Regions from separate parts of the Mixta hanseatica genome, predicted to be linked through region 2. Evidence: predicted binding sites of a transcription regulator. Region 2 holds the regulator's gene; each other region holds the start of a gene.
The links. Region 2 encodes CRP, which controls carbon source genes, mostly activating them, when cyclic AMP is high. Its sites were predicted from a motif close to ATGTGANNNNNNTCACAT; they were not measured.
Positions count from the first base shown of each region.

Region 1: a site for CRP is predicted at 1,680-1,697, ahead of K6958_RS15770 (glycoside-pentoside-hexuronide (GPH):cation symporter). Genes of this name have one in related genera too.
Region 3: a site for CRP is predicted at 1,676-1,693, ahead of K6958_RS12835 (maltoporin). Genes of this name have one in related genera too.

Region 1 is NZ_CP082904.1:3,304,555-3,307,824, reverse strand. It holds gene K6958_RS15770 (glycoside-pentoside-hexuronide (GPH):cation symporter) at 30-1,463, opposite strand; gene rclA (reactive chlorine resistance oxidoreductase RclA) at 2,341-3,270, opposite strand, start outside.
Region 2 is NZ_CP082904.1:406,504-409,773, reverse strand. It holds gene K6958_RS01830 (YheU family protein) at 1-39, shown strand, start outside; gene K6958_RS01825 (phosphoribulokinase) at 163-1,032, shown strand; gene crp (cAMP-activated global transcriptional regulator CRP) at 1,337-1,969, shown strand; gene K6958_RS01815 (YccS/YhfK family putative transporter) at 2,031-3,270, shown strand, end outside.
Region 3 is NZ_CP082904.1:2,656,269-2,659,538, forward strand. It holds gene K6958_RS12825 (NCS2 family permease) at 1-235, opposite strand, end outside; gene K6958_RS12830 (LacI family DNA-binding transcriptional regulator) at 459-1,529, opposite strand; gene K6958_RS12835 (maltoporin) at 1,783-3,042, shown strand; gene K6958_RS12840 (beta-galactosidase) at 3,196-3,270, opposite strand, start outside.

The sequences.
Region 1 (3,270 bases), 1.4 Mb from region 2:
ACAGGCCGCGCTTCTTGTGACTTGATAAATTAATGCATCGATTGAGATGCAGGAATATCATGACACTCCTGTGATGTCATATTTCTGTTTTCCAAACCACGTTTTGCCAGGTCGACTTTAATTTTCTCCAGAAAGGTATTATTGAGCTTGAAATAGCGGGCAATAAACGCGCTGATAAAATAGCTCACCATCGGCATGAGCGAGAACATGATAATAATGCCCTCAATGGTTTGCGGATTCTGCTCCGGCTTATTTGCGATATAGCCAGTCCAGGAGAGCACCCAGGCGACAATAGCCCCGGCGACTGCCAACCCCATTTTCAGCATAAACAGGTTGCCCGCGAAGGAGATGCCGGTCAGGCGTTTGCCGAATTTCCAGTCGCCGTAGTCATCAACATCGGACATCATGGCCCATAGGATCGGACCCGACTGAATTAAGTGTAGGATATTAATGATAATAAACAGCGTTAACAGCGGCGTTAGCGAAGCCGGGTCCACAAACCACAGCGCGAACGAGAGGATACCGAGGATCACGTTGATAATGCGAAACAGTTTCACTTTATCAAAGCGGTCGGTAAGCGGTTTAGCTATGACGCTGCCCAGCATGTTACAGGCGACGCCCAGCGCCATAAAAAAGGTAATAAACCCGACGGAGGCCTGCATCACATAGCTGGCGTAATAGATGGTGACCGCCCCACGAATAAAGGCCGGGAAGACGTTAAGAAAGGTGATAGTGATCATCAGCAGCCATTGATCATTTTTAACGATGTCTTTCAGATCGCGCCTTAATGAGTCGTTTTCCTTCACGGCAACCACGCGTTCTTTAATACTGGAGAAGCAGAACAGGAACATAAAGGTAGCGGCAGTGCCCATGATGATCATCGTCATCTGAAAACCGGGGGCACGGTTGCCGTTCCCCAGCCAGTCGGTTAACGGCAGGATGGTTGAAGAGACGATCAGCGTCGCCAGCCCGTTAAGGAAAAAGCGCCATGACAGGCATCCCATACGTTCTTTCTGATTCAGCGTAATCACGCCGGCTACCGAGCAATAGGGAATATTTATTGCCGTATAGATCAGTGACATAATCAGATAGGTTACCCAGGCATAAACGATTTTTCCGTTCATGCTCAGATCGGGCGTAGTGAACATGGCGATCGCCCCCAGGCCGAACGGCAGAGCCATCCACAGCAGCCACGGACGAAATTTACCCCAGCGGCTTTTAGTGCGATCGCACACCGCGCCCATTACCGGATCGCTAAACGCATCAAAGATACGAATAACTAAAAATAACGTACCGACGATGCCGGGATCCAGGCCGTAAACATCAGTGTAAAACCACGTCAGGTACAGTGCCAGTACGCTCCAGATCATGCAGGAGCCGGCATCGCCCATGCCATAGCCTACCTTTTCTTTCAGGCTTAGCTTTTCATAAGCGCTTTGCTTTTTTATTGCGCTATCAGACATAGATCCCTCACTTATTGCGCGATCATCAGTACAAAGCATGAACCGTTACGGCCGATGCTAATGAAGTAAAAAGAGGATGATGTATTCCACTATGCCCGGCGTTACGCGAAACTCACGATGGGGCAAGGTTACTGTTTTTGTTACATCGTTATTTTGTTCCATGGTGATGTGTTGTTCTGACTGTGATGTAATTATATGTGGCAGAGGCGATTAAATTTGTAATCCATGTCACATGTAGTTTTGTTACATGAAAGCATGAATTTGATTCTCAATTTTATCTGTAGGGAAAGAGATAAGATTAATCTGTATATAACCGCGAGGATGTAAGGATTCGCCATTGTAAAATGGGCCCATAGTGAGGTATTTATTTCCGTATGTTGAGGGCTTTTTTTTGGCGATTTTAATTTTTATATTAATTTTCGGAAGAACGAAGTTGTAAGTGTTTTTTAGTGGTAATTAACATTGCCACGAAGAATAAATATATGCGCGGTAATATTCTTACTCCTTCACAGATTAAAATGCTTTTTAGAGCACCTACCGGGGCTTAACAGAGCTCTCAATGAGGTAAAGGATAACGAAAGCCTGGTTTGCCAGACGCAACGCCTTATGGCGTCAGGTTTTATGCTCGGTTAAGACGAAAAAAAGCCCTCACAAGGTGAGGGCCTCTTCCCACTTGCCGGGTGGTAGGAGCACCTGGCATGTTCAATGGAAACCCCAGTCTACTCCTGTATTTTTTTTAAGCAACGGCAGTCGCTATAAAGTCAACGCGTTAATAAATAAGCGCACAATCTGCCCCTTACGGTGGGTTATGTTGAGCCTGCATTACCGGTAGCGCTTATGGCTGGAGCGGATAATGCGCCATGATGTGACAACGCCATCAACCTTCTGATGGTCGCCTCTGGCTCTTCACCTGTGCGAACAGGTCATTAAGCGACTCACTCATGGTGGGGTGGGTGAAGATCTGATCCCGCAGCACCGTGTAGGGCAAGCCCGCATCCATTACCGTTTTCACTATATTAATCACCTCATGAGAATCTGCCGCCAGTAATGCCACACCGAGGATCTGCTGGGTGTGATTATCCACCACCGCCTTGAGCATACCGCGCGTATCGTTTATGACTCGCGCACGCGGAATCGCTGTTACGGGCAGGGAAACCACCTGGATGTTCCTGCCCTGTTCACGAGCCTGCGCTTCTGTTAAACCAATGCGCGACAGCGTGGGCGTCATAAATACTGAATAAGGAATATTAATGCGATCGTCTGTGGTACGCCTACCTTTACCCAGTAGCTGGTCGTATACGATGCGAAAATCATCAAGCGAGATGTAGGTAAACTGGGGTCCGCCGGTGACATCGCCCAGCGCCCAGATGTGATCTACTGAAGTTTTCAGCTGATTATCGACGCGGATGGCACCGCGCGCATCTGTTGCCACGCCGGCATTTTCTAGTTTCAGCGCCTGAGTGGCCGGACGGCGTCCGGTTGCCACCAGCAGCACATCCACCTGGCGATCGCCCTGAGCGGTGTGCAGCGTAACGCTGTCGCTGCCGCTGGTAACAGACTGCACTGTGGTATTTAGCTCAATCTTTACGCCCTGTTCCTGCAGGATAGTCCTTATCGCCGCGCTGATATCGGCATCTTCCCGCGCCAGAAATTGCGGCGCAGTATCAAATAATGTGACGTCGCTGCCGAAGCTGGCAAACATGGAGGCGAACTCGACGCCAATATAGCCACCGCCGAGAATGCCCAGTCGTTTTGGCAAGCTGGATAAATTCAACATGCCGCTACTGTCAACAATGCGGGGTCCGGC
Region 2 (3,270 bases):
GTAAACATTATGCCGCGCGGGCAGTTTCGCGGCGAATAGCGCTGCGGCTCGCTCTGTGCGGCCTGTCACATTAACAGGTGGTGACGGGCGCGCACGGTAATGACACTGCAGGCCGAAACGTGTTAACAATGCTCATCGCCCGATTTTACCCAGAGAGTATTTATGTCAGCCAGACATCCGATTATCGCGGTGACCGGCTCCAGCGGAGCGGGAACCACCACCACCAGTCTTGCCTTTCGTAAAATTTTTCAGCAGCTTAACCTGCACGCTGCCGAGCTGGAAGGTGACAGTTTCCATCGCTATACGCGCCCGGAAATGGATATGGCGATCCGCAAGGCGCGCGATCTGGGCCGGCACATCAGCTACTTCGGACCGGAGGCCAACGACTTCGGCCTGCTGGAACAGACCTTTGTTGAATATGGCGAAAGCGGCCGCGGCCAGTCGCGTAAATATCTGCATACCTATGACGAAGCGGTGCCGTGGAATCAGGTGCCCGGCACCTTTACGCCGTGGCAGCCGCTGCCGGAACCCACGGATATCCTGTTTTATGAAGGGTTGCACGGCGGCGTCGTCACGCCACAGCATAACGTGGCGGAAAAGGTGGATTTGCTGGTTGGCGTGGTGCCTATCGTCAATCTGGAGTGGATTCAAAAACTGGTACGCGATACCAGCGAACGCGGCCACTCACGCGAAGCGGTAATGGATTCGGTGGTGCGCTCAATGGAAGATTATATTAACTACATCACGCCGCAATTTTCCCGCACCCATCTCAACTTTCAGCGCGTGCCCACCGTGGACACGTCGAATCCCTTTGCCGCGCGCGCGATCCCCTCGCTGGATGAAAGCTTTGTAGTAATCCATTTCCGCGGCCTGGAAGATATTGATTTCCCCTATCTTCTGGCGATGCTGCAGGGTTCGTTTATTTCACATATCAATACGTTGGTGGTGCCCGGCGGGAAAATGGGGCTGGCAATGGAATTGATTATGCTGCCGTTAGTGAAACGCCTGATTGAAGGCAAAAAAATCGAATAATCTGCCTATTCTCTGTCTTCAGATAAGTAAGCGAATTGCCTGCCTGGGCTTTCAACAGCTAAACGGCAATTGTCCGATTCAGCACAAGCTGAAGCGAGACAACAGGAGACAGTAAGATAAAGCTGTGCTACAAACAAAGCTGTAATATTTTCGTTCGATGAAACGAGAACGGGACGACTGCACGCCCTTAAGCCTCGCAGTTGCCTGCATAATTTCCAGCAGGAAACGCTTGAAGATTTCAACGCCTGACAGGGAAAACTGCCCCCTGTATTTAGGGCACGATTACAACAGAGGATAATAGCGAATGGTTCTCGGCAAACCGCAAACAGACCCTACACTCGAATGGTTCCTGTCACATTGCCATATTCACAAATATCCATCAAAAAGCACGTTGATTCATCAGGGTGAAAAGGCCGAGACGCTCTATTACATCGTAAAAGGTGCGGTTGCGGTACTGATCAAGGATGAAGAAGGCAAAGAGATGATCCTTTCCTATCTTAACCAGGGTGATTTCATTGGCGAGCTTGGCCTGTTTGAAGAAGGCCAGGAACGTAGTGCATGGGTACGAGCGAAAACCGCCTGTGAAGTAGCCGAAATTTCGTACAAAAAATTCCGTCAGCTGATTCAGGTGAATCCTGACATTTTGATGCGTCTCTCTTCACAGATGGCGCGTCGCCTACAGGTAACTTCAGAGAAAGTAGGCAATTTAGCTTTCCTTGACGTTACCGGCCGCATTGCCCAAACGCTGCTTAACCTTGCCAAACAGCCGGATGCGATGACGCACCCGGACGGGATGCAAATCAAGATTACCCGTCAGGAGATCGGCCAGATCGTTGGCTGCTCACGCGAGACGGTAGGTCGTATTCTGAAAATGCTGGAAGATCAAAATCTGATCTCCGCGCACGGTAAAACGATTGTCGTTTACGGCACCCGTTAAGCTACGCTGAAGACACGGCGTGATGCCTGGCATCACGCCGTGTCTATTTTGGTGATGTAGTATGTGGCGGAGAATTATTTACCATCCCGAAGTGAACTACGCGCTGCGTCAAACGCTGGTGCTCTGTTTACCGGTAGCCTTTGGCTGGTTGCTGGGCGATTTACAAAAAGGGCTACTCTTCTCGCTGGTTCCCGCCTGCTGCAATATTGCCGGTCTGGATACGCCGCATCGGCGTTTCTTTAAGCGCCTTATCGTTGGCGGTGCGCTGTTTGCTTTTAGCAGTTTCCTGCTTCAATGGCTATCGTTACAGCAGGTGCCGCTACCCGTTACGCTGTTCGCCATGGCGTTAGTACTGGGCGTGACCGGGGAAATCGGTCCGCTTCATGCCCGCCTGCTGCCCGCTTCATTGATTGCCGCCATTTTTACCCTCGGTCTGGTGGGCAATATGCCCATCTGGGGACCGCCGCTGCTCTATATCGGCGGCACCTTCTGGTATGGGCTGTTTAACTGGTTCTGGTTCCGGCTGTGGAAAGAGCAGCCTATGCGCGAAACGCTCAGCCTGCTGTACCACGAACTGGCGGATTACTGCGAAGCGAAATATACCCTGCTAACGCAGCTTACCGATCCGGAAAAAGCGCTGCCGCCGCTGCTGGCGCGTCAGCAAAAAGCCGTCGATCTGATTAATACCTGTTATCAGCAAATGCATATGCTGGCCGCCAACCGCGATCACAGCCATCGCCATCTGATGCGTGCGTTTCAGGTCGCGCTCGATCTGCAGGAGCATATCGCTGTCAGCCTGCATCAGCCGCAGGAAGTACAAAAGCTGGTAGAGCAAAGCCATGCGGAAGCGGTGATCCGCTGGAATGCACAAACTATTGCCGCACGGCTGCGCGAACTGGCGGACGACCTGCTTTATCATCGGCTGCCGTCACGTTTCACAATGGAAAAGCCGCTGCTGGGTCTGGAAAAAATTGCGCGTCAGCATCCGGAAAATCCGGTCGGCCACTTCTGTTATTACCATTTCAGCCGCATCGCCCGTGTGCTGCGTACTCAACGTCCGCTCTATCGACGCGACCTGATGGCCGATCGCCAGCGTCAGCTGCCGCTGCTTCCCGCCCTGCGCAGCTATCTGTCACTGAAATCCTCTGCCCTGCGTACCGCGGCACGCTTTGCGGTGATGCTGGTGTTCGGCAGCGTGCTGGCGCTAACCTTTAACGTGCCGAAGCCGTGGTGGATTTTAATGACGATTATGTTTGTCAGCCAGAACGGCTACAGCGCCACGCGCGTGCGTATCCAACACC
Region 3 (3,270 bases), 2.1 Mb from region 2:
TCCCCGGCGCCAGCGCAATCGGATAGTTAGCGATCAGCCCCATCAACAACGAGCCAATCGCCGCCGCCAGACAGGTGGCGACAAAAACCGCGCCTTTATCCATCCCGGTAGCGCTCAGGATGGTCGGGTTAACAAACAGGATATAGGCCATCGCCAGGAAGGTGGTGAGACCCGCTATCACTTCGGTACGCACCGTGGTGTGGTGTGCTTTTAATTGAAATAGTTTTTCTAGCATGCTGCTTCTCTCGTAGCGTTAGCGTCGTCACTTGCGTGAGGTTTCTCTTGCCGAAATAACATAAGAGCCTTCCTGATTAGCAAGAGCTATGCCACCGCCGCTGCCCGCCTTTTTCGTCTGCGGCTTCAGCCTGCTTTACACGTTATGCGCCCCTGCACCACCCAGGGGCACCAAAAAACCGCAGCGCACCAAAACAAGGAGCCGCCCGGATGGCGCGATGAGGTTACCCGAGACGGCTGGCAATCAGACGCAGCTCATCGGCTATCTGCTTCAGATCCTGCTGCGGTTGACCATACGGCCCGGTAGAGCTGCGTATCACCAGCCGGGCCGGCAGAATGGATGACGATCGCCCTTGCCCACCGTCACCCAGGCTAAGCAGCCGCTCAACCGCCTCCCTGCCCTGTAAGTCAAGATCGAGCGAAACCGTGGTCAACGCCGGATGAAAAAACGCGCTCTCATAGGTATCGTCATAGCCAATAATCGATTTTTGTCCGGGCACCGCCACGCCGTTCTGATGAAACGCGCTCAGCACGCCCAGCGCCATTTGATCGTTACCGACCAGCAGCGCGGAGAAATGGGGTGTTTCACGTAGCAACTGTAGCGCGCCGGCATAGCCGCTTTGCGCATCCCAGCTGCCGTGGATCACGCTAACCGGCCGCAGACGGTAGCTGGCCAGCGTATCCAGCCAGCTTTTCAGGCGCAGATTAGCCGAAACGGAGTTTTTCGGCCCGGCCAGCAGGGCGAATTCGCGGTGCCCCTGTTCATAGAGATATTTAACGCTGGCCCGCGTACCGTCGGCCGGGTTAAAGGAAACGTTAAACACTGAACAGAAAGGATCGACATCCAGAAAAAGACAGACAATATCATCATTGTCAGTAGCGATCTGTTCAGCATCCTGGGTTTCCAGCGGCGCGTTAATAATGACTTTATCTACCAGCTGTGACTTCAACTCGTTGATGCAATCCTGCAGGCTTTGATTGACGTTCTCATCGATCATCGCAATCAGTACCTGATAGCCCGCCATATTGGCGTAGCGTTTTATTGCTGCTGCCACCTGCGAAGGCGCATGCAACGCCAGCGAAGTGGTCACCAGCCCCAGCGTGGTGCTCTGCTTGCCAACCAGCTGCTGCGCCAGCCGGTTCGGCACGTAGCGTAGCGTTTCGATAGCCTGTTCAACCTTGCGCCGCGTGGCGTCAGAAACGTTTGCGGACTTATTCAGCACGCGCGAAACGGTCTGATAAGAGACACCGGCATGACGCGCGACATCCTCCAGAGTGGCACTTTTTGACTTCATCACTGGCTTCCTTGTTACGTTTTTCTCGATTCTAACACTCTGGCTGCGCCCCGCCATCGTTACGATGTTAAAAGCAGTATAAGTAATACGTTCACAATACAGGATTAGTGATCCGCTTCAACGATCTTAGCGAAAAACACCGTTTTATTTGCAGTTAATCACATTATATCAAGATCCATATTGCCGTAAATTACAGGATTGCCGTTTACTGTCGCTGCGTTGTGAACGTATTACAAATAATAACGAGGAAACCATGATTAAGCTACGCACTGCGGCAGTGGCGCTGGCCGCCGCTCTTGCCTCTCCTTCTCTGTTTGCTGCTATTAACTCCATCGATTTTCACGGCTATTTGCGCGGCGGCATAGGCGTATCGCGTGACGGCGGCCTGGAGGAGTGGCAGAAAAACAAGCTGGGCCGCCTGGGCAATGAATCCGATACCTACGGGGAAGTGGAATTTGGCAGCGAAGTCTACAAAAAGAATGACGTCAGTTTTTATATCGACACCATGGTCAGTATGGTCTCTGACGGATCCAATGATAATGAAAGCACGCTGGATGATGACGTGGAGTTTGGTCTTCGTCAGCTTAACCTGCAGATCAAAGGCCTGATCCCGGGCGATCCTAACGCGGTGATCTGGGGCGGAAAACGCTATTATCAGCGTCATGACCTGCATATTATCGATACCAAATACTGGAATATTTCCGGCTCCGGCGCCGGTATTGAGAACCTGACGCTGGGCCCCGGCGCGATTTCGCTGGCCTGGCTGCGCGGCGATGCAAACGATGTGGACTACCGCGTCGATGGCGATAACGACGTTAATATCAACTATATCGATGTGCGCTATGCCGGACTAAAGCCCTGGCAGGGCGCGTGGGTGGAAATTGGCGCCGACTATGCCATTCCTAACCCCACTAACAAGCAGAAAGAGTATGGCGGCCTGTATGATGCCGACAATGCCGTGATGCTGACCGGCGAAATCAGTCAGGATATCTGGGGCGGCTACAACAAATTTGTTCTGCAGTACGCCAACAAGGGACTGGCGCAGAATATGGTATCGCAGGGCGGCGGCTGGTATGACATGTGGAATCAAACCAACGATGCCAGCGGCTATCGCGTGATCAATACCGGCCTGTTGCCGCTGACCGATCGTCTCTCTTTTAACCATGTCTTTACCTGGGGCGCGGCGCAAGATATCAGCGCGCAGACTAATGAGACCCACCTGCTTTCGCTGGTGGGTCGCGCGCAGTATCAGTTCACCGACTATGTACGCGCCATTGGCGAAGTGGGCAGTTTCTGGCAGAAAGAGGAACATAAAGACGGCAGTGACTATAAGCAGGCTGGTCAGAAATATACGCTGGCGCTTGGCCTGGCTGCCGGTCCGGAATTTATGTCGCGTCCTGAGCTACGCCTGTTTGCTTCCTGGCTGAACGATTCCGAACAGGGCCAAAGCTTCCAGGACGGCACCGCCAGCGATACCTGGAACGTTGGCGTCCAGGTCGAGGCCTGGTGGTAAACGCATTACGCTGCGTCTTCGTTGTCACTGCTGTTATTGTTTTGGGTCGTTTTGGATAACCTTCGCTGGTTATCCTTTTTTTTGGGCCTGCACAGGATGCATAAAAAACCCTCGCCGTGGCGAGGGTGCAACAATAACGAACAGCGTAACTGTTTAGCTCAGCGGCGGGCTTACGATACGGCATCCCCAGGGAAGCAGCTCAAGATTGTCCTGCAGGGTTTCGCCGCT